DNA from 4 places in the Streptomyces sp. NPDC058373 genome. Region 3 is predicted to be linked to each of the others. Evidence: riboswitches for the same ligand, from Rfam matches in the RefSeq annotation. Region 3 holds a riboswitch; each other region holds the start of a gene.
What was found. Region 3 has a riboswitch for cobalamin ahead of ACFWMZ_RS26090 (prenyltransferase/squalene oxidase repeat-containing protein). Riboswitches for the same ligand answer to the same signal wherever they lie in the genome.
Positions count from the first base shown of each region.

Region 1: linked by a shared signal. The riboswitch ahead of ACFWMZ_RS19270 (cobalamin biosynthesis protein) and the one ahead of ACFWMZ_RS26090 (prenyltransferase/squalene oxidase repeat-containing protein) in region 3 are both predicted to bind cobalamin.
Region 2: linked by a shared signal. The riboswitch ahead of ACFWMZ_RS22575 ((2Fe-2S)-binding protein) and the one ahead of ACFWMZ_RS26090 (prenyltransferase/squalene oxidase repeat-containing protein) in region 3 are both predicted to bind cobalamin.
Region 4: linked by a shared signal. The riboswitch ahead of ACFWMZ_RS22465 (acyl-CoA thioesterase) and the one ahead of ACFWMZ_RS26090 (prenyltransferase/squalene oxidase repeat-containing protein) in region 3 are both predicted to bind cobalamin.

Region 1 covers NZ_JBHXJE010000033.1:22,545-29,678, forward strand. Annotated here, with positions in the region: gene ACFWMZ_RS19260 (putative cobaltochelatase) at 1-1,537, opposite strand, end outside; gene ACFWMZ_RS19265 (cobyric acid synthase) at 1,671-3,239, opposite strand; gene ACFWMZ_RS19270 (cobalamin biosynthesis protein) at 3,236-4,222, opposite strand; cobalamin riboswitch at 4,348-4,475, opposite strand; gene ACFWMZ_RS19275 (hypothetical protein) at 4,670-4,891, opposite strand; gene ACFWMZ_RS19280 (anion permease) at 4,923-6,254, opposite strand; gene ACFWMZ_RS19285 (class II aldolase/adducin family protein) at 6,675-7,134, shown strand, end outside.
Region 2 covers NZ_JBHXJE010000044.1:37,778-44,911, forward strand. Annotated here, with positions in the region: gene ACFWMZ_RS22560 (HIT family protein) at 1-135, opposite strand, end outside; gene ACFWMZ_RS22565 (hypothetical protein) at 398-871, shown strand; gene ACFWMZ_RS22570 (erythromycin esterase family protein) at 1,052-2,086, shown strand; gene ACFWMZ_RS22575 ((2Fe-2S)-binding protein) at 2,064-2,543, opposite strand; cobalamin riboswitch at 2,956-3,089, opposite strand; gene ACFWMZ_RS22580 (cupin domain-containing protein) at 3,153-3,587, opposite strand; gene ACFWMZ_RS22585 (TIGR03620 family F420-dependent LLM class oxidoreductase) at 3,864-4,778, shown strand; gene ACFWMZ_RS22590 (glycosyltransferase family 2 protein) at 5,305-6,267, opposite strand; gene dnaK (molecular chaperone DnaK) at 7,120-7,134, shown strand, end outside.
Region 3 covers NZ_JBHXJE010000063.1:17,171-24,304, reverse strand. Annotated here, with positions in the region: gene ACFWMZ_RS26100 (CbiQ family ECF transporter T component) at 1-390, opposite strand, end outside; gene ACFWMZ_RS26095 (SCO2322 family protein) at 402-1,121, opposite strand; gene ACFWMZ_RS26090 (prenyltransferase/squalene oxidase repeat-containing protein) at 1,118-2,359, opposite strand; cobalamin riboswitch at 2,469-2,607, opposite strand; gene ACFWMZ_RS26085 (glycosyltransferase family 4 protein) at 2,832-4,226, shown strand; gene ACFWMZ_RS26080 (methyltransferase domain-containing protein) at 4,220-4,954, shown strand; gene ACFWMZ_RS26075 (prenyltransferase) at 4,951-6,018, shown strand; gene ACFWMZ_RS26070 (hypothetical protein) at 6,112-6,978, opposite strand.
Region 4 covers NZ_JBHXJE010000044.1:7,708-14,841, forward strand. Annotated here, with positions in the region: gene ACFWMZ_RS22440 (ATP-dependent DNA helicase) at 1-104, opposite strand, end outside; gene ACFWMZ_RS22445 (MFS transporter) at 568-1,854, shown strand; gene ACFWMZ_RS22450 (hypothetical protein) at 1,922-2,422, opposite strand; partial or broken gene ACFWMZ_RS22455 (hypothetical protein) at 2,400-2,591, shown strand; gene ACFWMZ_RS22460 (sensor domain-containing protein) at 2,764-3,462, shown strand; gene ACFWMZ_RS22465 (acyl-CoA thioesterase) at 3,542-3,979, opposite strand; cobalamin riboswitch at 4,086-4,237, opposite strand; gene ACFWMZ_RS22470 (ABC transporter permease) at 4,305-5,105, opposite strand; gene ACFWMZ_RS22475 (ATP-binding cassette domain-containing protein) at 5,093-6,118, opposite strand; gene ACFWMZ_RS22480 (MbtH family protein) at 6,115-6,324, opposite strand; gene ACFWMZ_RS22485 (amino acid adenylation domain-containing protein) at 6,428-7,134, opposite strand, start outside.

The sequences.
Region 1 (7,134 bases), on a different contig from region 3:
GGTCGTCGCGGCGCACCACCAGGCCCCGCCCCGACCGGCCGCGCGCCCGCTGGTGCGGGGCGGCCGCCCGGACCGTCGCCGTCAGGTGCAGCTTGGTCAGCGCGCCCTCGGGGCGGGTGGCGCCGGTGGTCCTGCCGTGCTCGGTACGCGCCCGGGACCTGCGGCCCGCAGCGCCCGCGCCGAGCCCCGGCACGCTGAGCGCCTTGGTGCGGAAGGGTTCGCCCGCCGCCACCGCCTGCTGCTCCGCCGAGGCCGGGCGGGGCGTACCGCCGGCGGGCTCGCCGGGCTCCCGCCCGGTCAGCGCCTCGGGCGCGTCTTCGGGTGCCCCGGCACCGGAGTCCTCGGCGCGCTGCGGCGGGACCCCGCCGGAACCGCCGTCGCCGGGGTCGGGCTGCCCGCCCCCGCCCCCGCCGCCGTCCGGGCCCGGGCCGTCGTCGCCGTCGCCGTCGGCCGGGTCCTCCGGCGCCTGCCCCTCGGGCGGCGTCGGCGGCTCGTCCTCGGGGTCGTCGGCGGCGGCGTCCCGCAGCACCTCGTCCAGCTTCTCCTCGTCCAGGCCCGGTGCGTCGAAGGGGTTGCGGCGGCGCCGGTGCGGCAGCGCCAGCAGCGCGGCCTGCCGTACGTCCTCGACGGCGACCTCGGTGCGCCCGGCCCAGGCGGCCAGCGCCGTCGCGGTGCGCGCCATCACCAGGTCGCCGCGCATCCCGTCGACCTCGAACGCCGCGCACACCGCCGCGATCCGGCGCAGCGCCCCGTCGCCCAGGCGTACCTGGGGCAGCAGCGCCCGGGCGGCGGCCACCCGCTCGCGCAGCTCGGCCTCCTCGCCGGACCAGCGGCCCGCGAAGGCGGCCGGGTCGTCCTCGAAGGCGAGGCGGCGGCGGACCACCTCGACGCGCTGGCCCGGCTCCCGGGAGGCGGCGACCTCCACGGTCAGACCGAACCGGTCCAGCAGCTGCGGGCGCAGCTCGCCCTCCTCCGGGTTCATCGTGCCGACCAGCAGGAAGCGGGCCGCGTGCCGCACCGAGACGCCCTCGCGCTCCACGTACGAGGCGCCCATCGCCGCCGCGTCGAGCAGCAGGTCGATGAGGTGGTCGTGGAGGAGGTTGACCTCGTCGACGTAGAGGATGCCGCGGTGCGCGTCGGCCAGCAGGCCCGGCTCGAACGCCTTCACGCCCTCCGCCAGGGCCCGTTCGATGTCGAGCGCGCCGACCAGCCGGTCCTCGGAGGCGCCGACCGGCAGCTCCACCATCCGCGCCGCCCGCTCCCGGCCCCGGCCGCCCTGCCCGTCCACCGGGTGCGGCCCGTCCGGGCAGTCGGGGTCGGGCGCGGCCGGGTCGCAGGAGAAGCGGCACCCCTCCACGGCCCGCACCGGCGGCAGCAGCGCGGCCAGCGCGCGTACCGCCGTCGACTTGGCGGTGCCCTTCTCCCCCCGGACGAGGACACCGCCGACCGCCGGGGAGACCGCGTTCAGCAGCAGCGCCAGCCGCAGGTCGTCCTGACCGACGATCGCGGTGAACGGATAGCGGGAACTGGTACTCATCGGGACTTCACTCCTTCACTCACCAAGACCACGCGCCGCGCGGCGGCAGGGGTACGGCGGACAGGGGACGCGGGGCCGCCGGGAGGGCGGAGCCCGGGCGTGCGGGCGTGAGGCTCGCTGACCGGGGCGCGGGTCATGGCGCTCCCGGCGGGAGGAACGGCAGGCCGGGCGGGGCGCCCCGCTCGATGAGGCGCAGCAGCGCCTCGGTGTCGGCGTGCTCCTCGATCAGGTCGCCGAGCCGGTCGAGCTGCTCCTCGCGGAGCAGGCCGAAGGAGGTGTCGGGGGCGGGGACGAAGCGGCGGCCCGCGGCCCGGGCCACCTCGGTGAGGAAGGCCCTGCGGTAGCCGTCGCTCTCCAGCGAGCCGTGCCAGTGGGTGCCCCACACCGCGCCGACCCGGCAGCCGTCCAGGGCCCGCCCGGCCGCGTCGGTGAAGACCGGCTCGCCGCCCCGTACCTCGGCGACGCCGTGATGGATCTCGTACCCCTCGGCCGGCTCGCCGAGGGCCGAACCGGCCGGCCGCGCCAGCGTCTTCCCGGCCGCGAACCGCACTCGCACCGGCAGCACGCCGAGCCCCGCCACGGTGCCCGCCCGGGACTCCACCTCGTCCTCGATCCGCTCGCCGAGGAGCTGGTAGCCGCCGCAGATGCCGAGCACCGGCCGCCCCTCGGCGACCCGCCGCAGCAGCGCGTCGGCCAGACCCCGCTCACGCAGCCAGGCCAGCGCGCGGACCGTGCCCCGGGTGCCGGGGACCACCACCAGGTCGGCGTCGGCCAGCTCCTCGGCCCGGTCCACGAACCGCACCACCACGCCCGGTTCGGCGGCCAGCGCGTCCACGTCGGTGAAGTTCGACATCAGCGGCACCGCGCAGACCGCGACCCGCAGCACGTCCTCGCCGACCGGCGGTGCCACCACCGACTCGCGGACCGCGCCGCGCAGCGAGACCCGCAGCCCGTCCTCCTCGTCGATGCCGAGCCCGTCGGCGTACGGCAGGACGCCGTAGGTGTGCCGTCCGGTGATGCCCCGCAGCATCTCGACGCCGGGCTTCAGCAACTCGACGTCGCCCCGGAACTTGTTGACCACGTACCCGGCCACCAACGCCTGGTCCTCGGGGGCCAGCAGTGCCGTGGTGCCGAAGAACGAGGCGAAGACCCCGCCCCGGTCGATGTCGCCGACCACCAGCACCGGCAGCTTCGCCGCGCGGGCCACGCCCATGTTGACGATGTCGGTGCGGCGCAGGTTGATCTCGGCGGGGCTGCCCGCGCCCTCGCAGACCACCACGTCGTGCTCGGCCCGCAGCCGGGCCAGGCACTCCAGCACCGGTTCCAGCAGTGCCTCACGGCGGCCGCCCGCCACCGCACGCGCCGGCTCCCCGGGCCGTGCCGAGCCGAAGAAACCCTGGGCGCTCAGCTCCCCGACCGGCTTGCCGAGCAGCACGACCTGGCTGGAGCGGTCGCTGCCGGGCTTGAGCAGGACCGGGTTCATCAGCGCCGTCGGCTCGACGCGGGCGGCCTGCGCCTGCATGGCCTGGGCCCGGCCGATCTCCGCGCCCTCCCGGGTGACGAACGAGTTGAGGGACATGTTCTGCCCCTTGAACGGCGCCACCTTCACCCCGCGCCGCGCCAGCCACCGGCAGATGCCCGCCGTCAGCACGCTCTTCCCGGCGTCCGAGGTGGTCCCCGCGATCAGCACTCCGCCGCTCATGCCCCTGCCCGTCCCTTCCCGGTTCCCGCGCGCCGGGCGCGCCCGCGTACCGCTCCGGCGGCCAGGCGTGCGCCCGCCCCCGCCACCAGGGCCAGCGCCCCGACGCGCCGGGAGAGCCGGGCGGCCCGTTCGATGTCGCCGGGCCGCACCGGGCGGCCCTGGCCGCCGAGCACCGGCCGGTGCTCGGTCCGCCCGCCGTACGCCAGGGTCCCGCCGAGCCGCACCCCGAGCGCGCCGGCGAACGCCGCCTCGACCGGGCCCGCGTTGGGGCTCGGGTGGCGGTGCGCGTCGGCGCGCCAGGCCCGGACGGCGCCACGCGGGTCGGGTCCGGCGAGGACGGCGAGGGCGGCCGTCAGCCGCGCCCCCGGGTAGCCGACGGCGTCGTCGAGGCGGGCCGAGGCCCAGCCGAACCGGCGCAGCCGGGGCGACTTGTGGCCGACCATGGCGTCCAGCGTGTTGACGGCGCGGAACCCGACGAGGCCGGGGACGCCCGCGACCGCGCCCCAGACCAGGGCGCCGACCACCGCGTCCGAGGTGTTCTCGGCGACCGACTCCACCACGGCACGGGCCAGCGCGTCGGCGTCCAGCGCCTGCGGGTCGCGCCCGCAGAGGCGGGGCAGCAGCCGCCGCGCCTCGGCCACGTCACCGGCCTGGAGGGCGGCGCCGATCAGCCGGGCCTCACGCACCAGCGAGGTGCCGCCGACCACGGCCCAGGTCGTGGTGGCGGTCAGCGCGACGGCGCCGCGCGGGTGGCGGCGTACGGCTCGACCGGCCAGCGCGGCGGCGGCGGTGGCGCCGCCCGCGCAGAGCGCGGTGTGCAGGGCGCCCCAGCCGCGGTGGTCGTGCCACAGGCGCCGCTCCACGGCGGCGGCCGCCCGGCCGAAGAGGGCCACGGGGTGGCCCCGGCCGGGGTCGGCGAGAAGGGCGTCGGCCAGCAGCCCGGCGGTGGCGCCGCACGCGAAGACGCGGCCGGCACGGTCCACGGGGCTCAGTCCGTTCGGCGCTCGGGGGACCGGTGGACGGCTGGAGGGGGCGGCGACGGGCAGCCACGCATGGCGGTGTGTCCTCACTCAGGGTCCGCGCCCTGGTTCGACGTGACCGGGGGCGAGAGTCTCCTGGCTTCCGGATCGGCGGCATCCCCTGGCCTTCCAGCCCCTGGGGGCCGTGGCGCTCGGCGGAGATGCCGCTCCCCGGTGACAGTGGCGGGACCGCGCCGGATTCGCACCGGCTTCCTCTGCTGCCTCCGTGTTTCGGCCCCGGCAGTCCACCACGTGCCCGGAACACCAGTCAACTCACCGTTGACCTGCGGCGAAGAGTGTGTGGAGCCCCACAGCGGGGGCGGCGCGGCACCGGGCGCCCGCGCCGCCGTACGCCGAAGGGCGGGCCGGACGCCGTACGTCCGGTCCGCCCTTCGCGGCGGGAGGTGGCCCTCAGGCCACGATGATGTAGATCCCGTAGGCGACCGCCGCCGCGCAGAGGGCGAAGCAGAGGTAGCCGCCGGTCCTGGCGAGGGCGCCGGATCCGCCGCCCTGCGTGCTGCTCGCGCCCTTGGAGAGGCCCACGATGCCGAGGGTGAAGAAGCCGACGAGCGCGACGGTGACCACGAGGCTCACGCCGAAGACGGCGCCGAGGGCTGCCCAGTCGATGTGCATGGTGAGGTGTCCTTACGTACGCGAGGCCGGGTCAGACCGTGGCCGGCCGGGCCGGTTCGGCGGAGGAGTGGCCGGGCTGGCCGGGGATCGAGGAGAGCGGGGAGCCGCCCGCCGGACCGTCGCCGTCCCGGTCGTCGTCGTCCCGCTCGCCGGAGGCGTCCGAGGCGGCGGCCTCGTCGGAGGCGGCGGCCGCGCCGGTGGGCGGCGGGGCGACGGAGGCCATGGCCTGGGTGACGACGCCCGAGGGCTCGTCCTGGCCCGGCTCGACGTCGTTGACGTTGTCGTGGGTGACGGGGGAGCGGCGCGAGCGCAGCCAGATCGCGAAGGACCCGCCGACCAGCAGGACCGCGGTGGCGGCGACGCCCCAGTCGCCCTGCTTGGTGAGGAACTCGGCGGCCGCGCCGACCAGGGCGGCGGCCGGGAGCGTCAGGCCCCAGGCGACGAACATCCGGGTGGCGGTCGACCAGCGGACGACACCGCCCTTGCGGCCGAGGCCCGCACCCATCACCGCGCCGGAGCACGACTGGGTGGTGGAGAGGGAGAAGCCCAGGTGGGAGGAGGCCAGGATGACCGTCGCGGCGCTGGTCTGGGCGGCGAAGCCCTGCGGCGGCGTGAGGTCGGTGAGGCCCTTGCCCATGGTCCGGATGATGCGCCAGCCGCCCAGGTACGTACCGAGCGCGATGGCGACACCGGCGGAGACGATGACCCACATCGGGGGGTTGGAGCCGGGCGCGAGGACACCGCCGGTCACCAGGGCGAGGGTGATGACACCCATCGTCTTCTGGGCGTCGTTGGTGCCGTGCGCCAGCGAGACCAGGCCGGCCGAGGCGATCTGTCCGGCGCGGTAGCCCTTGGCGGTGGACTTCTCGTCCACGTTCCGGTTGATCCGGAAGGTCAGCCGGGTGGCGAGCATCGCGGCGAGGCCGGCGACGAGCGGCGCGGCGAGCGCCGGGAGCAGCACCTTGGTGACGACGGTGCCGCCGTTGACGGAGGACCAGCCCGCCGACATCACCGCGGCGCCGATGAGGCCGCCGAAGAGCGCGTGCGAGGAGCTCGACGGCAGACCGACGAGCCAGGTCAGAAGATTCCACAGAATGGCGCCGACGAGGGCGGCGAAGATGACTTCCGTCTTCAGGCCGTCCTCGTTGATGAGTCCGCCGGAGATCGTCTTGGCGACCTCCACGGAGAGGAACGCGCCGACGAGGTTGAGGACGGCGGACATCGCCACCGCGGCCTTGGGCCTCATCGCGCCGGTCGAGATGGTGGTGGCCATCGCGTTGGCTGTGTCGTGGAAACCGTTCGTGAAGTCGAACACGAGAGCGGTCACGATCACGATCCCGAGGAGAAGCGTGATGTGTTCCATTTACCCGGACTTCTGTGGGACGTCGTTGGCTCGTTGAACGTAGGGGTGTTGAGTGAACGGAAGATGAACTGAGCCGGGCAACGTGGTGACCCGAACCGGAGCCCGGGCGGCCGCCTCGTCCCCGGACCCGCCCCGACCCCGTGGGGGAGCGGCTCCCGGGGCCTTTCCTGCCCTCGATCACGGCCTTCGGCAGGGGTGCCCGCGGAGCCGCGATGTGAGGCAGGTCGCACGCCCCGGGCGGGGCCGGCGGCGGCGAAGCGGAATGCCCTGTGGGTGGCTGGGGACGGGGCGTGCGCCGGAGAGGGCTTCGGGGGGCGGGTGCGTACGCCGGGGCGACCGCCCGGCGGGGGAGTGCCGCCGGGCGAGGGCTGGGGGTGCGGGGCGCGCCTCGGGCGGCGGCTGCCCTCGCGGGGGAGCCCCGTGGCAGGATCCCGCGCCATGGAGAAGAAGCTGGAGCAGCACCGGGAAGACCAGGAAGTCCAGGAGGCCCAGGATGCCCTGGCGGACCAGGACGGTACCGTCGCCCGCGCCTGGCGGGCCCTGCTGGAGACGGCCCGGGCCACCGTCCGCGACGGGCTGGTGGTCGGCACCTCCGGCAACGTCTCCGTCCGCGTCACCCCCGGCGGCCCGGGCGGCGGCACCGCGCGGGACCTCGTCCTCATCACCCCCACCGGCGTCCCCTACGACCAGCTCGGCCCCGAGGACACCGTCGCCGTCACCCCGGACGGCCGCCAGGTCCTCGGCACGCTGAAGCCCACCAGCGAACTGCCGCTCCACCTCGCCGTGTACCGCACCGGCACGGCCCGCGCCGTCGTCCACACCCACGCCCCGCACGCCACCGCCGTCTCCACGCTCGTCGACACCCTGCCGCCGGTCCACT
Region 2 (7,134 bases), on a different contig from region 3:
CACGACCAGGACGTGGCCGGGCGTCACCGGCTGGAGATCCATGAAGGCGACGACCCGGTCCCCCTCGTACACCGTGCTGGCCGCAGCCTCCCCGCGCGCTATCGCGCAGAAGAGACATCCCCGGTCCGCCCCCACCGCCATCCCGCCACGCTCCTTCGTCCCAGGTTCCCGCCGCGCTGCCCGTTCGCCGTCCACGACACCAGGGACAACGCCGGCGCCGCGAGTGAATTCCCGTGCACTCTCCAGAGGCGTTCGGCGTGGGCCCGGCTCGTACGGCCTCTCCCCGGGGCCCGGCCCGCCCGGGGGCCGTCACCCGTTCGGCCCAGCCCTCCGCGCGCCCCCGGTGCCGGGCCCCGACGCTGGACGAAGCCACGCCGTCGATGAGAGGGCACCCGACATGAGCGATCAGCACGAGACCCCCGACCCCCGTGAGGCGCACAGCGGCGCGCACACCGGCGCCGCCGACGTCCCGGAGGACGACTCCACCCGCCAGGCCTGGGCCACCGGCGGCACGGTCCTCGCGGGCGTCCTCCTGCTCATCCAGGGAGTCTTCGGCTTCCTCCAGGGCATCGCGGGCATCGCCGACAACACCGTCTACGCGGGCCTCGGCGACTACGCCTTCAAGATGAGCGTCACCGCCTGGGGCTGGATCCATCTCTTCCTCGGCGTCCTGGTCGCCATCACCGGTTGGTGCATCCTCACCGGCCAGACCTGGGCCAAGGCCACCGGCGTCGGCCTCGCCGCCGTCACCGTCATCCTCAACTTCATGTGGCTCCCCTACCTCCCCCTCTGGGCCCTCCTCAACATCGCCCTCGGCATCTTCGTCATCTGGGCGCTGTGCACGGAGCGCCCGGACGCGCCGCCTCTGTAGCGGACACGGCTGCCCGCGGGGCGGCCCCCGAACCGAGCGGGACGCGACCGGACCGGGTCGCGTCCCGCTCGCTCGCGCGTGCCTCTTGGGCCGCCGCCCCTCCCTTGACCTCAACCGAAGTTGACGTCCGAGGCTCCTTCGCAGAGGCCGCACCGCCCGACCGAAGGGGACCCGGACACCATGGACACCAGCACCGCTCAGATCGTCCAGTGGCTCGGAGCCCGCGCCCATCCGCTGAACGCCGCTGACACGCAAGCCCCGTCGGGCGACCTGGCGGCCTTCGTCTCGCTCGTACGCGACCGCGGCGCCGAGGTGGTGGCCGTCGGGGTCGCCTGCCGCCAGGGGCGGGAGTTGGCGGTGGTGGCGCATCGCATGGTGCGCGTGCCGGTGGAGGAGGCGGGATTCCGGTCGGTGGCGTCGGAGGGGGACGATCCGGTCGCGGTCGGGATCGACGGGTACGTGCGGACGGGCGAGGGCGGTCCGCGGGCGATGCCCGCCGGGGCGCGGTTGTTCTGGCGGTCCGAGGAGATCCTCGGGCTGGTCGAATGGATGCGGGCGTACAACCTGCGCAACCCCGCCGACCAGGTGCGATTCGCCCGGCCGTCGCCCGGGGGCGAGCGGGGGCCGCGGCTCGCCGGGATGGCCGGGATCGAGCGGGAGCTGGCCGAGGACACCCTCGGATGGTGCCGCCGCAGCGGGGACAAGATCGTCTACTGGGGCGGGCTCGCCCACATGGCGGTGGGCGAGCCGCGGGCGGTGACGCCCCCGTCACCGCCCGAGACGCACCGGAACGCCGGGAGCTTCTTGCGCGAGCGCCTCGGCCCGGCCTACCTCTCCGTCGGGGTGACTTTCAGCCATGGGGCGATCCCGTACGACGTGCCGCCGTCGCCCGAGGGGTACCTCGACGAGGTGTTCGGGCGGGGCGGGCCCGACGCGTACTGGGTGGATGTGAGCGGAGTGGGCGAGGGGAGCGGGGAGCTGCCCGGCGCGGTCGCGGAGTGGCTGGCGGCGCCAGCACGGGTGCGGCTGATCGGGCCCGGGTTCGACCCTCGGGAGAGCGCGGCGCACTACATGGCGGGGCGGTCGCCGGGGGAGTGGTTCGACGGGGTCGTCCACGTCCGCGAGGTCACGGCGGACACGCCCCTCGGGGGCCCCGCGGACCAGGCCGGCCAGGGGGACGAGCGGCGCCCGGTCACGCGGACGGCTCCTCGGTAGGCGGGCCCGTACGTTTCCGGGGCGTACGGGCTCGGGGCGTACGCGTCCTCAGTACGCAGTCGCCGCACTTCTCGGCCGGGACCCGGTAGTAGAGGCAGCAGCTGCGGCGGGTGAAGGCGATGCCGAGCCCCTCCTCGTGGAGGAAGGCGCCGGAGCCGGCGAGGGGCGGGGTGGCGAGGAGGCGTTCGACCAGGGGGACGGATGGGTGCGGGGTGTCCGGGGCCTGGTTCGTCAGGACGCGCAGGGCGCCGACCAGGGCGGAGGCGGAGTTGCCGCGCAGGACCCGGGGGGGAGAGCGCGTAGTGGGCGCGTGCGGTCGCGGCGAGCGGTGCGAGGTGGGTGGTGGTGACGGCCCAGTGCAGGGCGTCGGGGAGCGGCCCGGGCAGGGGGCGGGGGGCGGGGACGCGGAGTTCGAGCGGCCCGCCCGGCGCCCGGTACCACCAGACGCGGGCCGGATCGAGGTCGGGGACCTCCCCGCCGAGCGCGGCGCAGCCGAGCGCGAGCGACCAGAGCCGCGAGGCGATCCCGAGCTGCGCGGTGGAGGCGGCGATCCGGCCCGGCCCGACGCCCATGCGCCGGCCGATCTCCGCGACGTACGGGACGAAGCCGTCCCCGTGCAGTTCGGCGAGTGGCCGGAAACCGCCTTCGGCGGGGTCGGCGCGCGGGGTGGTGTCGGCGGTGAAGTAGGGGCCGACGGCGGTGAGCCGGCCGAGCAGCGGAGTGAGGGTGGCGCTCACCGCGTACGGGCCTGCGGGGTGAGGGGGCAGGGGCGCGGGTGGCTCCGCGCCGGGGTCCAGACGTACGGGCACATGCGTGCCACCGTCCTCTCTCGGGGAGATCCGCCCCGCTGTGCCGAGGTGCGACGGCGTGAGTCTCCTGACTCGGGTTCGACGCTCCCCGGGCCTTCCCGTCCCTGCTCCAACGCCTGGGACCGTGGCCGTCCTTCGGGTCGCTCACCCTTCACAGTGGCGGTACCGTCCCGGATTCCCACCGGGTTCCTCGTCCGCCGTCGCGTGTGCGGGGGGATTCTCGCAGGGCGGCGCTGAGGGGCGCCAGGCCCCCTCAGTCACTTCCGCCCGGTCGTCGCGTCGATGTGGTCGGGGACCTCGCCCGCGTAGTCCCCGGTGGAGAGCGTCCCGGACGGCTCCAGCAGGACCACCTGGGCTCCGGACTCCGTGTGCGGGCGGTGTTCGACGCCCCGGGGGACGGTGAAGAGGGCCCCGGTCCCCAGGGTGACGGTGCGTTCCCCGGCGTCGGGGGCGTCGCGGAGGTCGATGTGGAGGGTGCCGTCCACGACGAGGAAGAGTTCGTCGGTGTCCTGGTGGGCGTGCCAGACGTAGGCGCCCTGGAGCCGGGCGACCTTGACGTCGTAGTCGTTGAGGGTGGTGACGACCCGGGGGCTCCACAGGGCGTCGACCTTGGCCAGCGCCTCGTCCAGGCGGAGCGGGCAGGGGTGCGGGGCGCGGGGCGGGGCAGGGACGTGGGCAGGGGAGGTGTCCATCCGGGCATCCTGCCACCGGGCTGCCGGGCGGGGCCCGAGATCCCGTCACAGGGGCCGTGCGGCGGGCCGGGTGGCCGGCGGCCTCGCCGCCACCCGGGTCTCCCGGCGTCGTGGGTCCCGGGAATGACCGGCCCCGGACAGCAGGATGTCCACGGTGGGGCACCAGCCCCCGCCACACCCGACCGGCCGCCGGGCCCGGCCCCGCCGCCCGGGACGGGCCCGTAGGCGGCCGCGGCCCGTCGGCTCGCGGCCGCCCGAGAAGGAGGAGCGAGACCCATGACCAGCCCCGCCAACACCACCGCCGCCCATGAACTCGGCCTCGGCACCGTCGGCATCTGGAGCGGCGCGCTCCGGATCTCCGACGGGACGGGGCGGGACGGAGCCATCACCGACGCCGTCGAGGAGATCGAGGCGCTCGGCTACGGGACCATCTGGGTCGGCGGCAGTGCGAGCGTCGCCGACGCCGAGGCGGTCCTCGCCGCCACCCACCACCTACGGGTCGCCACCGGCATCCTCTCCATCTGGGACCACCCGGCCGACCGCGTCGCCGAGGAGGCCTGCGACGCCAACCGCGCCAACGAGGACCGCTTCGTCCTCGGGATCGGCGCCAGCCACCAGGTGCTGGCGCCGGATCAGTACGCCAAGCCGTACACGGCGATGAAGGAGTACCTGACCGCGCTGGACGAGGCACCCAACCCGGTCCCGGCCCGACAGCGGGTGCTGGCGGCGCTCGGGCCGAAGATGCTCCAGCTGTCGAAGGAGCGGGCGGCCGGGGCCCATCCGTACCTCGTGACCGAGGACTACGTCGCCGAGGCGCGTGAGGCTCTCGGGGTCGGGCCGCTGCTGGCGCCCGAGCTCAAGGTGGTGCTCGACGACAACCTCGACCGGGCGCGCGAGACCGCCCGGGCCTACCTCCGCTTCTACCTGGAGCTGCCCAACTACACCGACAACCTGCGGCGGGCCGGGTTCGGAGAGGCCGACTTCGAGGACGGGGGGAGTGACGCGCTGCTGGACGCGGTGGTGGCGTACGGCGGTGCCGAGCGGATTCGGGCGCGGGTGGCTGCCTTTCAGAAGGCGGGGGCTGATCATGTGGCGCTCCAGGTGGTCACTCCTGATCCCATGCGGGATCTGCCCATCGCGGAGTGGCGGGCGCTGGCGGCTGCCCTGGAGCTTCCTGGCTCCGCCGGGTGAGGGCGGGGTGGCCTCAAGCGCCGGCCGGGCTGATCGGTGGCTGGGCTCCGCCTGACGGTGCCGGTCACTGATGGCCTCAGGCGCCGGCCGGGCTGGGGGTTGGCTGGGCGCCGCCTCCGCCTCCCCGTCACTGATGGCCTCAAGCGCCGGCCGGGCTGGGGTTGGCCCGGTGGCCCGGTGGCCCGGTGGCCCGGTGGCCCGGTGGCTGGGTGGTGGTGGGGGGCTGGTGTGTGGGGGAGGGGTGGTTGGATGTTGGTTGGGGTGGGAGGGCAACCGCCTTGCCCCGTACCCTCGTTGCCTGGCACTATCCCGCGTGACCGTTCCGGGTCGGGTCCGGGCGGGATGGTTGCCACCGCTGTTCGGCGGTGGGTGTGGAACGGCCGCGTGACGGCGGCAGCGGCGTCAGCCGCACAGGCGGCGAGGGCCGCCGGGAGCGGGCGTGGCGCGGGCAAGCGCCGAGGCGGCCGTCACCGAGCTGAGCGGTACGAGCTGGTGGCGGCGCCCGTGCCCGACGCCTGCCGCTCGTTCAGGCGCGGGCCGCGCGCAGGGCCGTGCGCAGATACGGGGCCGCCATCAGGAGCGGGGCCCGGGCGCCGGTGTGGCGCAGGCAGTACGTCCACCAGGTACGGGGCGGGAGTTCGGCGGCGCGGCGGCGCAGGGCCTCGCGGACGCCGATGCCGGGTTCCTCGGAGGCGGGCGGCAGGGGCGCGGTGTGGCGTTCGCCGACCGTGCGGGGGGCGACGAAGGCGGGGACGCGGGCGCGGCGGGCGCGCAGACCGTGGTCGAGGTCGCCGAGGGCGTGCCGGAAGGCCCGGTCGAGGTCGCCCGCCCGGTCGCGGGCGGCGCGCGGCAGCAGCACGGCGGCGCCGTCGTAGGTGTCGCAGGGCTCGGTACGGCCGGTCGGCTCGACCAGCGGCAGGCGGTGCGGGCGGCGGGTGCGGCGGCGCCCGGAGTAGGCGAGCGGCGCGGTGCCGGGGCGGGCGCCGGGCACCCGGCCGTCGCGGACGGCGCCGACGACCACGGCGGTGTCGCCGAGCGCCCGGGAGGTGGCCAGGAGGAGGGCGAGCGCCTCGTCGGCGAGGACCACGTCGTCGCGCAGCCAGAACTGATGGGTGAAGGGGGTCGCCCCGGCCGCCCGGCTGTTCCGGCTCGCCATCCTGATCCCCTCCCCCCAGCGGACCTGCGGCCCGGCCCGGTGGACCTCGACCTCGGGATGGGCGGCCCGTACCGCGTCGGCGGTGCCGTCCCGCGACCCCGCGTCGACCAGATGGACGCGCAGGGCCGTACCGGGCGGCAGGGACCGCTGGTCGGCGAGGGCGTCGAGCGCCCGCAGCGTCTGCCGACGCCGGTCACGCGAGGTCATCAGCACCGCCACGACCGGCGCCCGCCGCCGCACGTACGGCGTCCTGGTGGCCTCCTCCAGCGGCACGGCGGCACTGGCGCCCCTGGCGGTACTGGCGGTGCTGGGGGAGGGCTGAGACGACTCCACCCGAAACTCCTCACGCTCACGCATTCACAGACACCCATCCGGACCTACGCCCCGAACACTCCCCACGACCACGCGCCCCAGGCACGCGTCACGGAGACACGCGACGGACACGCGTCACGGACAATTGCCCCATATGGCTCGACTCGCCCCAGTCTCATCCCTCCACCCCGAAAATCCACCGACCGACGCCACCCATCAGCCCGCCCGGCGGCTGAGACCGACAACTGACGGTTACGACCGAAGCAGCGCACGACCGCAGCACCGAAGCGCCCAGCCAATTCCCAGCCCGGCCGGCGCTTGAGGCCATCAGTGACCGGCACGGTCGAAACGGCGCCCAGCCGGCCCCCAGCCCGGCCGGCGTTTGAGGCCATCAGTGACGGGGCGCTGGAGGCGGCGCCCAGCCAACCCAGCCCGGCCGGCGTTTGAGGCCATCAGTGACGGGCAGGTCGAGGCGGCGCCCAGCCAATTCCCAGCCTGGCCGGCGTTTGAGGCCATCAGTGACCGGCACGGTCGAAACGGCGCCCAGCCGACCCCCAGCCTGGCCGGCGTTTGAGGCCATCAGTGACGGGCAGGTCGAAACGGCGCCCAGCCGACCCCCAGCCCGGCCGGCGCCTGAGGCCACCCCACCCGCCCCGTCCGGGGCAACGGGAAAACGCCCCCGCACCCCCAGCCGGGGCGCGGCGAGCCCAGCTCACGCCGCCCCTGACCTGGGAAAACGAGCCACGCAGTGGCTCAGTGCACGGCCAAGCCGAACGAAAGTTGAGCCCAGTCGGCTCAACCGCATTGACGCGCCGCGAAGGCTCGTGCATCCTTGAGTCAGTTCCACTCAAGTAGTTAGCTGGAGGAATTGACATGGCACGTGCGGTC
Region 3 (7,134 bases):
GGCGGTCACCCGGCCGCCGAGCCGCACCCCCCGCGCCCACTCCGGCAGCGGGACCTCGGGAAGGGTGAACAGGACATGGGTGCCCGGCACCGGTGAGCCGAGGAGCATGGCGAAGAGCAGCCGGATCGCGATGATCACCAGACCCAGCTTGACGAAGGCCCCGTAACTGCGCGCCCACGGCGAGGAGGTGCGGCGCGCCGCGACCACGTATCCCGCGACGCCGATCAGCAGGGCGAGCAGCAGAGGGTTGCGGGTCCGCGAGGCGGCGGCGGCCAGGCCCAGCGCCCACAGCCACCACGCCCCGGCGTGCAGCGCGTTGGACCGCGTCGCGAGCGGGGCGAGGAGCGCCGGGCGCGCCCGGCGGGCCTGCTGGAGGGGGCCGTGCATCACCGGACCGCCGCTCAGCCGCGCCGTCGGCGGGACTGCCACACCGCCGCCGCGCCCAGCACGGCCACGGCGCCGGCTCCGACCAGCAGCCCGGCCGAAGGACCGCCGGGACCGGAGCCGGAATCCGCACCGGATTCCGGCTCCCCGGCCTCGGGCGAGGCCGCCTCCGAGGTCCCCTCGGCGGACGGCTCGCCCGAGCCCGACACCTGCTCGCCGCACCCGGCCTCCGGGTAGCCCACGATGGCGCAGAGCATCGCCGAGGAGTCGTACCGCAGCGGCGGCGCGACGGCGGCCAGCGCGTCGGCGGCGCTCGCCTCCTCGGCCACACTGGCGCAGGCGGTGCGGGGCTTCGGCGGGCGCTCGCCCTCCGGCGCGTCGGCGGCGGTGCCGAAGTCGATGACGAGGGCGACCCGCTTGCGGCCCGCGCGCTCCTCGGTGGCGGCGCAGATCTCCGCGAACCCGGCCTTCGCCCGGGGCGCGGCCGAGTCGTCGGCCTCCGCGCTCACCGCGAACCGGAACCCCTGCACCGAACCGTCGCCGGGCAGGGCCTGGGTCGGGCCCTGGGTGGCGTAGCTCCAGGTGGAGCCCTCGCGCTCCCAGAACGACCAGTACCGGTACCCGGCGGCCTGCGCGGGCGCCGCCACCAGCAGGGCGAGCAGCAGCCCGAGGAGCAGCGCGAACCCCGCCCGCAGGGTGCGGCGGGCGGGGCGGGACGCGGCGGAGCCGGGGGTCACTTGCGGCCGGACTTGTTGCGCAGGCTCAGCATCAGGCCGACACCGGCGCCGACGAGCAGGCCGACGCCGATGATCCACCAGACGCTGAGCTGCGAGCCGTCCTCGTCCGCCGCCTGCTCCTCGCCGCCCTGGGCGTCGGAGCCGCCCTTCCCGTCGGCCTCCGGCTCGGGACCGGTGGCGTTCAGCGCGGCGACCAGGTCGGTGGAGCCGAAGGCGCGCGGGTCGGTGCCGGTGGCGTGTGCGGTCAGCACGAGCTGGGCGTAGGCGGAGGGGCCGGACTGCTTCGCCCAGGCGGGTCCGTTCTTCTTCAGCCAGGCCAGCGGCTTCTTCGCGGCGTCGGTCAGCCCGGCCGCGTACAGCGCGGTCACCGCGTCGGCGGTGTTGCCGATGTCGGGCTGGTCCTCGGCGCCGGGCGTGGTGGAGGTGAGGTGGCCGTCCTTCTCGAGCAGGCCGGCGAGGTGGGCGGCGCCGTTGGCGGCGGCCGTCCGGGCGTCGGCGGGCTTCTCGCAGGCCGGCTGCGCCCCGGTCTTGCCCTTGGTGACGACCAGCGAGGAGCCGAGGCCGCCGAGGACCCCGGCGGCGGTGGCGTCGGCGTTGGCGTTCAGATCGCCGTTCTTCTCCGGCTGGAAGGCGAAGGCACCACCGCCGGCGCACTCCAGGCTGAGGCCGAGCAGCGCGTCCTCGGGCGTCCTGTCCTTCCCGGAGGTGACCGACGCGGCCTTCGTCCCGGTAGCGGCGAGCGCGCCGACCACCAGCGAGGTCGAGTTGGTGTCGGTGTCGTCGCCGGGGGTGTAGCTCCAGCCGCCGTCGTCGTTCTGGACCGACTTCAGCCAGTCGACGGCCTTGCCGACCGCCTTGTCGTGACCGCCGAGCGCGGCGAGCGCCTGCACGGCGGTGGCCGTCTGGTTGGTGTCGACCGGCGTCTTCGCGTCGCAGGCGGCCGACGGGTCGGCGCGGAACGGCGCGAACGAACCGTCCTCGCACTGCTGCCCCATCAGCCAGTCGACGGCCTTCGCCGCGGGCTCCACCCCGGCGGTGTCCTGCGCGAGCAGGGCCAGGGACTGGCGGTAGACGCCGTCGTAGGTCGGGTCGCCGTCGCCGTACAGGCCCGAGGGCACCCGGACGGAGGGGGACGGAGCGGGGGAGTCCTCGGCGACGGCGGCCGGAGCGAAGGCGGCCGACGCCGCCGTCAGTGCGGTCAGCGCGGTGAGCGCCAGGGCGCTGCGACGGACGGTCATGAGTGGTGGGTGCCCTCTCCTGAAGGAAGCCGGGCACGGGCGCGCGAAGGCGCCGGGCTCGGCTCCGTATGCCTCGACGGTGCCGGCCGCCGGAGGGGTCCGGCGGCGCGAGCCGGTCATGAGTCCGGTGAGGCATTCCGGCTGTGCCGGCCCGGATGTCCGGGCGGCTCACGGCTGCGGGTCAGCGCCGGATTCCCACCGGCTTCCCCTCACTCGGTCCTGACGACGACCTGGTCACTGTACCGGTGCGGGGGTGTGGTGGGCCGGGGCCGTTTCCCGGTGGCCGGGAGCCCGGGGCCCGCGCCGTCCGGGTCGTGGTGCGAATCACCTGTTCCGGAGGACCCGAAAGAGCTACCTGCCGGTAGATTCGATGCTTCGTGAACGATCAAGACCGACCGCGCCGAAACTTGTTGCGGATCGGAGTCCCGGCGTAACCTCCCGGGACATTGTGCTGGCAGAAGGGGGCCGGGTAGTGACCGCTGAGGCCATGGAGGCGGACCCCGCACGACAGCAAGCCTCCCCGGAACCGGCCTCGGGCGACCCCCTCGCGGGTGGCGACCGCCCGCTGCGCATCGCCCTCCTCACCTACAAGGGCGACCCCTTCTGCGGCGGCCAGGGCGTCTACGTCCGCCACCTCTCCCGCGAACTGGCCCGGCTCGGCCACCACGTCGAGGTCATCGGCGCCCAGCCCTACCCGGTCCTCGACGAGGGCGTGGAGCTGACCGAACTGGCCAGCCTCGACCTCTACCGCCAGCCCGACCCCTTCCGCACCCCCCGCCGGGGCGAGTACCGCGACTGGGTCGACGCGCTGGAGGTCGCCACCATGTGGACCGGCGGCTTCCCCGAGCCGCTCACCTTCAGCCTCCGCGCCCGCCGCCATCTCGCCGCGCTCGCCGGACGGTTCGACGTCATCCACGACAACCAGACACTCGGTTACGGCCTGCTCGGCGGCGCCCGCGCGCTCGGTGCCCCGCTCGTCACCACCGTCCACCACCCCATCACCGTCGACCGGCAGCTGGAACTGGACGCCGCCGACTCGTTCGTCCGCCGCCTCTCGGTCCGCCGCTGGTACGGCTTCACACGGATGCAGAAACGTGTCGCCCGGAAGCTGCCGTCGGTCCTCACCGTCTCCGGCACCTCCCGCCAGGAGATCGTCGACCACTTCGGCGTGCGGTCCGAGCGGGTCCACGTCGTCCACATCGGCGCCGACACCGACCTCTTCTCGCCCGACCCGTCCGTCGCCGAGGTGCCCGGCCGGATCGTCACCACCTCCAGCGCCGACGTACCCCTCAAGGGCCTCGTCCACCTGGTGGAGGCGCTCGCCAAGCTCCGCACCGAGAACCCCGACGCGCACCTCGTCGTCGTCGGCCGCCCCGCCGAGGACGGCCCCGTCGCGCAGGCCATCGAGCGGTTCGGCCTCACCGGCGCCATCGAGTTCGTCAAGGGCATCAGCGACGCCGAACTGGTCGACCTGATCCGCTCCGCCGAGATCGCGTGCGTCCCCTCCCTCTACGAGGGGTTCTCGCTGCCCGCCGCCGAGGCCATGGCCACCGGCACCCCGCTGGTCGCCACCACCGGCGGCGCCATCCCCGAGGTGGCCGGAGCCGACGGAGACACCTGCCTCGCCGTCCCGCCCGGCGACGCCGGGGCCCTCGCGACCGCCCTCGGCAAGCTCCTCGCCGACCCGGAGCTGCGCCGCCGCCTCGGCACCGCCGGACGCGCCCGGGTCCTCGCCAAGTTCACCTGGCGCCAGGCCGCCCTCGGCACCGTCGCCCACTACCGCCAGGCCATCGCCGGGAGCCCGGGTCGCCCCGCCGCCCCGGCCGCCACCGCCCGACCCGACCGCGAAAGCAGGTCCACGTGCTGACCGTCGACTTCACCCGCTTCCCGCTCGCCGCAGGCGACCGCGTGCTCGATCTGGGCTGCGGCGCGGGGCGCCACGCCTTCGAGTGCTACCGGCGCGGCGCGCAGGTGGTGGCGCTGGACCGCAACGCCGAGGAGATCCGCGAGGTCGCCACCTGGTTCGCGGCGATGAAGGAGGCCGGTGAGGCCCCGGCCGGAGCCACCGCCACCGCGATGGAGGGCGACGCCCTCAACCTGCCCTTCCCCGACGAGTCCTTCGACGTCGTCATCATCTCCGAGGTGATGGAGCACATCCCCGACGACAAGGGCGTCCTCGCCGAGATGGTCCGCGTCCTCAAGCCCGGCGGCCGCATCGCGGTCACCGTGCCCCGCTACGGCCCGGAGAAGGTCTGCTGGGCGCTCTCCGACGAGTACCACGAGGTCGAGGGCGGCCACATCCGCATCTACAAGGCCGACGAACTCCTCGGCAAGATGCGCGGCGCCGGACTCAAGCCGTACGGCACCCATCACGCGCACGCCCTGCACAGCCCCTACTGGTGGCTCAAGTGCGCCTTCGGCGTCGACAACGACAAGGCGCTGCCGGTGCGGGCGTACCACAAGCTGCTGGTCTGGGACATCATGAAGAAGCCCGCGCTGACCCGGGTCGCCGAGCAGCTCCTCAACCCGGTCGTCGGCAAGAGCTTCGTCGCCTACGCCACCAAGCCCCACCTCCCGACGGCGGCCGCCCAGTGACCTCTCCCCGGACGGAACACCTGGTCCTGCCCGGGGTTTTGACCGAGCAGGAGGCCCGCGCCACCGTCGCGGGACTGCTCGCCGTGCAGCGCGGCGACGGGGCCATACCGTGGTTCCGCGGGCACCACCTCGACCCGTGGGACCACACCGAGGCCGCCATGGGACTCGACGCGGCCGGCGAGCACGACGCCGCCGCCCGTGCCTACGAGTGGCTGGCCCGCCACCAGCTCCCCGACGGCTCCTGGTACGCCGCCTACGCCGACGGCGACGCCGAGGAGCCCACCGACCGCGGCCGCGAGTCCAACTTCACCGCCTACGTCGCGGTCGGCGTCTGGCACCACTACCTCGCCACCGGCGACGACGCCTTCCTCGACCGGATGTGGCCGGTGGTCGCCGCCGCCGTCGAACACGTTCTCGCCCTCCAGCAGCCCGGCGGGCAGATCGGCTGGAAGCGCGAGGCCGACGGTACCGCCGTCGCCGACGCGCTCCTCACCGGCTCCTCCTCCGTCCACCAGGCACTGCGCTGCGCGCTGGCCATCGCCGAGCAGCGCGAGGAGCCCCAGCCCGACTGGGAACTCGCCACCGGCCTCCTCGCCCACGCGATACGCCGCCACCCCGAGCGGTTCCTCGACAAGGAGCGCTACTCGATGGACTGGTACTACCCGGTCCTCGGCGGCGCCGTCACCGGCACCGAGGCCAAGGCCCGCATAGACGAGGGCTGGGACCGCTTCGTCGTCCCCGGCCTCGGCGTGCGCTGCGTCGTGCCCAACCCGTGGGTCACCGGCGGCGAGAGCTGCGAACTGGCCCTCACCCTCTGGGTGATGGGCGAGTCCGACCGGGCCCTGGAGATCCTCCAGTCCGTCCAGCACCTGCGGGACGCCGAGAGCGGCCTCTACTGGACCGGGTACGTCTTCGAGGACGAGGCGGTCTGGCCGCGCGAACTCACCGCCTGGACCGCCGGCTCACTCCTCCTCGCGGTCGCCGCGCTCGGCGGCGACGAGCCGACCTGCGCGGTCTTCTCCGGGGACCGGCTCCCGTCCGGCCTCGAACCCGAGTGCTGCTGACCCGCACCCACGCCCCCACCCACGAGAAGCGGCCCCGCCCCCGGACTTCCTCCGGGCGGCGGGGCCGCTTTCTCGTGCGGGTGGTCGCGGGGGTCAGCCGCGCTGGATGCCCGTGGTGTCCTGGAGGACGCCGCGGCGGCCCTCCTGGGTCTGCGCGATCAGCGCCGCACCACGCTGCTCGACCGCCAGGTACCAGTTGCCCGGGGCGAGTTCGGCGATCGGCGTCGGCGCGCCGTCCTCGCCGTAGAGCGGGCGGGCCACCGGCACGGCGAACCAGAACGGGGCGAACTCCCCGCCCTGCGACGGCGCCTGCGGCTGGCCCTGCTGCTGCGGCTGGGGCGCCTGCTGGGCCTGCTGGGCCTGCTGCGCGTCGAAGGGCTGGCCGGGCTGGCCGCCGTACGACTGGGGCTGGCCGGGCTGCGCGCCGTAGGGCTGCTGCTGGGCGCCCGGGTAGCCGTAACCGCCCTGCGGCTGGCCGCCGTACGGCTGCGGGGTCTGCGGCTTGGGGGCGCCGATGAGAGCGCCCTTCAGGGCCGGGACCAGCGGGGTGGCGACGGCGGCGCCCGCCAGGACCAGTGCGGCGATCAGGCCGAGGATGAGGCCGATGCCCGCGTCCGGGCCCGCGCTGCCGGTGTCCAGCGAGCCGCCCGGGTCGAAGATGGCGCCGAGCGCGCTCCACGCGGCGAACACCGAGATGACGATGCCGGCCTGGCCGAGGCCGATACCGGCGACCTTGAGGGGGTTGGGCAGCATCCGGGCGACCACGATCAGCGCGGCCCCGATGACACCGGCGAGGTAGACACCCATCACGAGGGCCCCGTTGTCCCACGCCATCGGGAGCTCCACGCCCTCGCAGGCCGAGCCGTCACAGCTCCAGGTGGAGAGGAACGAGGCGACGAACAGCAACACCGCTGCCACGATCACCACGCCGTCGCCTCTTGTGAGAGAGCGGATATTCACTTCAGGTCCTTCGTCAGTCGTCTCGTGGTCAAGTGGGCGTCCGCTGTCGCCCTGGCTCAGTGCCGGTGCGAAGCGTGGGGGCGACCCCCCATCGTACGGAGGACACTACCGCCCGTCCCCGTGGGGTGTCTGCCGGGAAAGGAGGTCCGCCAAGAC
Region 4 (7,134 bases), on a different contig from region 3:
GCCTCGTAGCAGTCGTAGGCATGGTGGACCGCCTTCTGTTCCTCGGCGATGGTCTGCTCGCGCGTGTCGGCGCGGCGGTCGACCGCGCCCGCAGGTTCCGTCATCCGCATCCCTTCTCGCAGTGCCGCCTCCGGTACGGGCGGAGGCCGCCGCCACAGGCCGGTGCCTGCGCCCCTGGCCGGGTAGGGGCAGGCTGTGGCGATGGTCCCTATCTATCGCGGGACGACTGCTTTGGTACGGCGGTTCCGGAGAATGGGGTTCGTTCGGTCGCGCGGGACGGGTGGGGTGCGCGGGGGCACGCCGTCCCGTGCGGCGTGGCGCGGCTCACTCCGATTCCTCCGTCCCACCCGGAATGCCCCGCCCGTCCCGCGCGCTGCCCTCTGAGGGGCCGGTGCGCCGTCCCTCGTTTCGGCGTGCGCTGGGCAACGGGGCCCGGCGGGGCCGGAATCGCCGGTGCCGGAGGTCGCGGTGGCCGGATTCCCCGGCTCGCGTGTCCGCCCGTAGCCGTGTCCTGTACGTACGCGCCCGGTGTCCGCCCGCACCACCGCCCCTCGGAGGTACCCCGTCATGCCCTTGGCCCTGCTCGCACTCGCCGTCGTCGCCTTCGGGATAGGGACGACCGAGTTCGTCTCCATGGGTCTGCTGCCGCAGATCGCCGACGGGGTCGGGGTGTCCGTCCCGCAGGCGGGCAACCTCGTCTCCGCGTACGCGCTCGGGGTCGTGGTGGGGGCGCCGTTGCTCACCGGGCTCGGGGCGAAGATTCCGCACAAGAAACTGCTGCTCCTGCTCGCCGGGCTCTTCGTGGTCGGGAACGTCGCCTCCGCGCTGGCGCCCGGGTTCGGGACGCTCTTCGCGGCGCGGGTGCTGGCGGGGCTGCCGCACGGGGCGCTCTTCGGGGTCGGGGCCGTGGTCGCGTCGCGGCTGGTCGCACCGGAGCGGGCGGCGCGGGCGGTGTCGACCATGTTCCTCGGGCTGACCGTGGCCAACATCGTCGGGGTGCCGGCCGGTACGGCGCTGGGGCAGCAGTTCGGGTGGCGGTCGGCGTACCTGGCGGTCGCCGTGATCGGGCTGGTCGCGCTGGCGTCGCTGGCCCGGCTCGTACCGCACCAGCCGCGCGCCGAGGGCGCCGGTATCCGGCACGAGATGAAGGCGATGGGCAACCGGCACATCGCGATCGGGCTCGCCACCGCCGTCGTCGGCTTCGGCGGCTGCTTCGCCGTCTACAGCTACCTGGTGCCGATGCTGACCGAGGTCACCGGCATGGCGGAGTCGTCCACGACGCTGGTCCTCGCGCTGTACGGCGTGGGCATGACGCTCGGCACGCTCCTCGCCGGCCCGATGACCGACCGGGCGCTGCGCCCGACGCTGTACGGCGGCCTCGCGGTCATGGCCGTCACTCTCTTCGCCTTCTACTTCGCGGTGCAGCACACGGCGACGGCCCTGGTCTGCGTCCTGCTGATCGGCGCCATGGGCTCCTTCATCACCACGCCGGTGCAGATGCTGCTCATGGCCAAGGCCGAACAGGCCCCGACCATGGCGGCCGCCTCCAACCACTCCGCCTTCAACCTCGCCAACGCCGGCGGCGCCTGGCTCGGCGGCCTGGTCATCTCGGCCGGGTGGGGCTGGGCCTCGCCCGCGCTGGTGGGGGCGTCGCTGGCGGTCGTCGGGCTCGGCCTGGCGGTGATCGGCGGGGCGATGGACGGTGGGCGCGGGCCGCTTCGGCGGGGTGGCTCCCGGTCGACCGTGGTGGCCGGGACCCCCGGAGCCGGCACCGCTACGGGGGCAGGCGCCAAGGCGACCGGCGCCCAGGAGAGCGGCGCCGGGCAGGCGGCGGAGGCCGAGCGGGCCGGGTAGTCCGGTGCTGGGCCGATCCCGCCCGGACCGTCACCCGCAGCCCGGGGCGGCCCCTGGCGCGGCCCCCTCACGCCCCCGTCGTGGACCCAGGCCGCACGATCATCAGCACCACCACCGTCGCCCACAGCAAGTTGAAGATACCGGCGGTCATGGCCAGCTTGGCGGTCGCCGGGCGGCGGTCCGCCGCGGTGGCCGGGTCGGCCGTGTCAGTCGTCGAGGGCGGGTCCGGGGTGGCTGTGTGAGGCGTCGAGGGCGTCTGCGAAGTGGCTGTGTGAGGCGTCGAGGATGCCCGCGAAGTGGCCGTGTCCAGCAGCCATCCCTGTTCCGGAAGGATCACCGCCACCGGCAGCCACGCCGCGATCCCGGTCAGCACGATCGAGACGAGGAGCCAGGCGTCCGTCAGGGCGCCGAGGGCGGCGCCGGTGGCGATGCCGAGGACCGGGACGGCGATGCCGACGTAGGCGTAGCTGCGGCAGATCTTGTGGAGGAGGGCGGTGGCTTCGGGGGCCGTCTGGGTTCTGGCGTAGCGCGGGAACATCGAGGCGGGGACGGCGGCGAGCCTCGCCATGGCCGTCACGGCGTTCGCCCTGGCCGCCGCCGCGTGCCTCGCCGAGGAGTGGCCGCTGACCGTGCTGGCCGGTGTTCTGGCGGCCGCCTCCCACGCGGCGGTCGCGGGGTCGGCCCGTGCCTGCCGGGGATGCGCGCGGCTGCCGTCCGGGGAGGCGGTGGCGGCGTAGGAGGGAGGCCGGCCCGAGGCGGGGGCGGGGGATTACCCCACCCCTGGTCCGCCCGGCCGCCCCATGTCGCCGGGGGGCGCCGGACCGGCATCGTGGACACGCACCCGGGGCAGCGCGATCGCCGCGGCGTCGCTCCGTCCCTCGCTCCCTCCTCCCGGATGAGAGGTCACCCATGGCCACCGTCGACGCTCCCCCCACCTGCCCCCTGCCGCACGTCTCCGAGGAGTCGGCCTTCTCCGAGCGGCCCGCCGTCGTCCGGCGGGGGCCGTTGGCGGCGGCGACCTGGCGGGAGATCGGGTACGTGTTCAGCTCGTTCCCCGTCGCCATCGCCGGGTTCGTCTTCGCCGTCACCCTGTTCTCGGCCGGCGCGGGGCTGGCGATCACCGTGCTCGGGCTGCCCGTGCTGGCGGTGCTGCTGGCCGGGGCGCGGCTGCTCGGGGCGGGGGAGCGGGGGCGGGCCGGGGCTCTGCTGGGGGTGAGGACGGTGGCGCCCGCGCCGGTCGGTAAGGGCGGGATCAAGGAGCGGCTGGCGGACGTGGCGGGGTGGAAGGCCGTGCTGTTCCAGGTCGTCATGTTCCCGTGGCGGATCGCCTCGTTCGTCGTGACGCTGACCTTCCTGGCCACGGGGTGGGTGGTCGCCCTCCTCCCGCTCTACGCCTGGGTCTTCCCCACCTTCGTCGGCTGGCCCGGCTACCGCCTCTTCGACTTCACCACCGACGCGGGCGTCCACCACGCCTACTACCTGGAGTCGCCCTTCCAGATCGGCGCGGCCTCCCTGCTCGGCATCGGGCTCGTGCTGCTGACGCCGGTGCTGGTGCGGGCGATGAACCGGGTGGAGCGGTCGGCGGTGCGGGGGTTGCTGGCGGGGTGAGGCGTCCTCACCGCAGGAGGGGAGCGGTCGGAGGAGGCCCGGGCGTCGCGGTGGCGGCGCCCGGGCCTTCGCCGTCGGTTCAGCCCTGCTCCTCCGGCGTCTCCAGCGCGGCGACCGGTCGCGGCGCCCCCCGGTCGTCCACCGCCACGAAGGTGAGGCGGCCGGTGGCGACCTCGGTGGTGGGGCCCGAGGTGTTCCAGGACTCGGCGGTGACGCGGACGGCGACCGTCATGGAGGTGCGGCCCGCGCGGACCAGGGCGGCGTGGAGGTTGAGGAGGTCGCCGGCGCGGACGGGGGCGAGGAAGGCGATGCGGTCGACGGCGACGGTGACGGCGGGGCCGTCGGCGTGGCGGCCGGCGGCGGCCGCGGCCGCGTCGTCGATCAGCTTCATCACGACGCCGCCGTGGATGGTGCCGTAGAGGTTGGTGTCGTGCTCGCTCATGATGTGGGCGAGCTTCACCTGGGAGTCGGCCGGGGTCTTGGTGGTCCGGGGCGCGGTGCCGGTGGTTTCGGGCACGTCAACTCTCCTTCGCGAGTTGGCAGGAAACCTCGGCGGGGAGTGCGCGCACGGCGATGGCTTCGCCGAGGTCACCGCGCGGCCGGACGGCCACGCGGGCAACGGCAGGTCTTCGGACTCGCGGGCCCGCCCGGCGGACCTGCCGCCGAGCCCCTACTGGCCGTCGCTTCCCGGCCCCCAGGGGGCCAGTGCGTAGGACGGCGGTCGTTCCCGCTCACCGCTGCGGGGCAGTCCCGGATTCCCACCGGGTTCCCTCTTGCGACGCGCCCGCCTGGGGGGCGGGGCGAACCGGTTGCCCGGTCAGGGTAGTCGGCGGTGTCGCGGGTCAGCCGCGCCCCACCTCGCGGAACCTTCGCACCGCCACCCCCATGAAGACCGCCGTGATCCCCAGCGCGCAGAGCAGGGCGTACGGGAGGGCGTGGACGACCGGCCAGGTGTCGCGGGTGGGGGCCATGGGCGGGGCCGGGTTGGCGAAGAGGTCGCGGAGGGCGGTGGCGGTGGCGGAGACCGGGTTCCAGTCGGCGATCGGGCGGAGGGCGGCGGGGAGGGTGGCCGTGGGGACGAAGGCGGAGGATAGGAAGGTGACGGGGAAGAGCCAGATGAGGCCGGCGCTCTGGGCGACCTCGACGCTGCGGGCGGTGAGGCCGATGGTGGCGCCGACCCAGGACATGGCGAAGGCGAAGAGGAGGATCAGGAGGTAGGCGAGAACGGCCTCGGGGAGGGTGCCGGCGATGCGCCAGCCGATGAACAGCCCGCAGAGGGAGGTGACGGTGACGGTCAGCACGCTCATGGTGAGGTCGGAGAGGGTGCGGCCGAGGATCACCGCCATCGGGGACATGGGCAGGGAGCGGAAGCGGTCGACGATGCCCCGGTCCAGGTCGCCTGCGAGGCCCAGCGCGGTGAAGGCGGCGTTGAAGGTGACGGCCTGGGCGAAGATGCCGCCCATCAGGTACGTGCGGTAGGCGTCGCCGCCGAGGCTGCCGCCGAAGACGTAGGAGAGCAGCAGGACGAACATCACCGGCTGGATCAGGGCGGCGATGACCGAGCCGGGGGTGCGGCGGAGGTTCAGGAGGTTGCGCCAGGCGATGATCGTGGCGTCCCTGGCGACGCGGGTCACGGGCGCCATGCGGGTTCCTTCGCGGGTTCGGGGGCCGGGGCGGGCGCGGGCGTCGCGGCCCCCTGGCCGGTCAGGGCGAGGAAGACGTCGTCCAGCGTCGGGGGCGCGAGGCTGACCGGGCCGAGGGGGACGGCGGCGTGGCGCAGTGTGGTCAGGGCCTGTTCGAGGGTGGCGGGGCCGTGGTCGGTGGGGAGGGTGAGGACGCCGGTGCGCGGGTCGAGGTGGGGCTGGTGGGGGGTGAGGGGGGCCAGGAGGGCGAGGGCGGTGGGGCGGGTCGCGGGGTCGGGGAGGGCGAGGGTGAGGCGTTCGCCGCCGACGCGGGACTTGAGGGCGGCGGCGGTGCCCTGGGCGATGACGCGGCCGTGGTCGATGACGGCGATGGCGTCGGCGAGGTGGTCGGCCTCCTCCAGGTACTGGGTGGTGAGCAGCACGGTGGTGCCGGTGGCGACCAGGTCCTGGACGCACGCCCAGGTGTCGGCGCGGCCGCGCGGGTCGAGCCCCGTGGTGGGCTCGTCCAGGACGACCACGGCCGGGCGGGCGACCAGCGCCCCGGCGAGGTCGAGGCGGCGCCGCATGCCGCCGGAGTACGTGCCGCTGGGGCGGTCGGCGGCGTCGGCCAGGCGGAACCGGCCGAGGAGTTCGGCGGCCCGGCGGCGGGCGGGGCCGCGCCGCATGCCGTACAGGCGGGCCACCAGGTAGAGGTTCTCGCGGCCGGTGAGCTTCTCGTCGACCGCGGCGTACTGGCCGGAGAGGCCGAGGCGGGCGCGGACCGCCTCGGGGTCGGTGCGGACGTCGTGCCCCGCCACCCACGCCCGGCCGGAGTCGGGCCGGAGCAGGGTGGTCAGGACGCGGACGGTGGTGGTCTTCCCGGCGCCGTTGGGGCCGAGGAGACCGAGGACGGTGCCGGCGGGGGCGTGCAGGTCGACCCCGGCGAGGGCCTGCTTGGCGCCGAAGCGCTTGGTGAGCCCTTCGGCGCGCAGGGCGGGCCCGTCGCCGGGTGGTGTGCGGGGGGCGCGGCTCATGCGGCGACGGTGCGGCGGGCGCTGCGCGGGGTGAGGTCGGTCCAGTGCTCCTCGACGTAGGCGTGGCAGGCGTCCTGGTCGGCGGGGCCGAAGACGGCTTCCCACCCCGCGGGGACGGCGGCGAAGGAGGGCCACAGGGCGTGCTGGCCCTCGTCGTTGACGACGACGCGGTGGTGGGTGCGGGGGTCGTCGAAGGGGTTCGTCATGGGGGCTCCTTTGGTGAGGGGCTTGGTCAGTGCGGGTTGGGTCACTGGAGGGCGTGCGGGACCGTCCGTCCGGGGCGGGTGTGCGCCGGACGGGCGGGGTCGTTCAGGGGGAGGCGGGTGAGCCGTCGGGCCCCCGCCCGGCCCCGTCCAGCGCGGCCAGGGCCTCGGCGAGGACCGGGCCGACGAGGGCTCGGGCGTCCGGGGACATCAACTGGGCGTGGGCGTAGGGGACATCGGTGTTGTGGAGCGGGCCCGTGAGGTACGGGTCCCAGAGGGAGTGGGGGAAGGCGTCGGCGGGGCGGCCCACGGTGGCGGTGAAGAAGAGGGCGGGGCCGTGGAAGGTGCGCGGGGTGTGGCGGCGCATCAGGCGGGCCTGGCCGGCGAAGTTGTCGACCATCGCGTCGATGGTGGCGGGTTCGAGGGCGCCGAGCGGGCTGCCGGCCCGGCGGAACTCCTCGCGTACGGCGGCGGCGTCCACGGCGCCGCCGCCCCCGGCCTCGCCGGCGTCGGCCACCACCCCCAGGTTGTCCAGCAGGGCCCGGAAGACGGTGTCGCGGCTGGCGCTGTCCAGGTCGTCCAGGGGCGCGACGGGGAACGCGTCGAGGATGGCGAGGAGCGCCACCTCCTCGCCCGCCTCCTGGAGCTGGACGGCGATCTCCTGGACGACGTTGCCGCCGAAGGACCAGCCGAGGAGCCGGTACGGGCCGTGCGGCTGGACGGTGCGGAGTTCGGCGACGTAGGCCGCGGCCATCGCCTCGATGGTCTCGGGGAAGGGGGCGGTGCCGTCGAGGTTGGGGGTCTGGAGGCCGT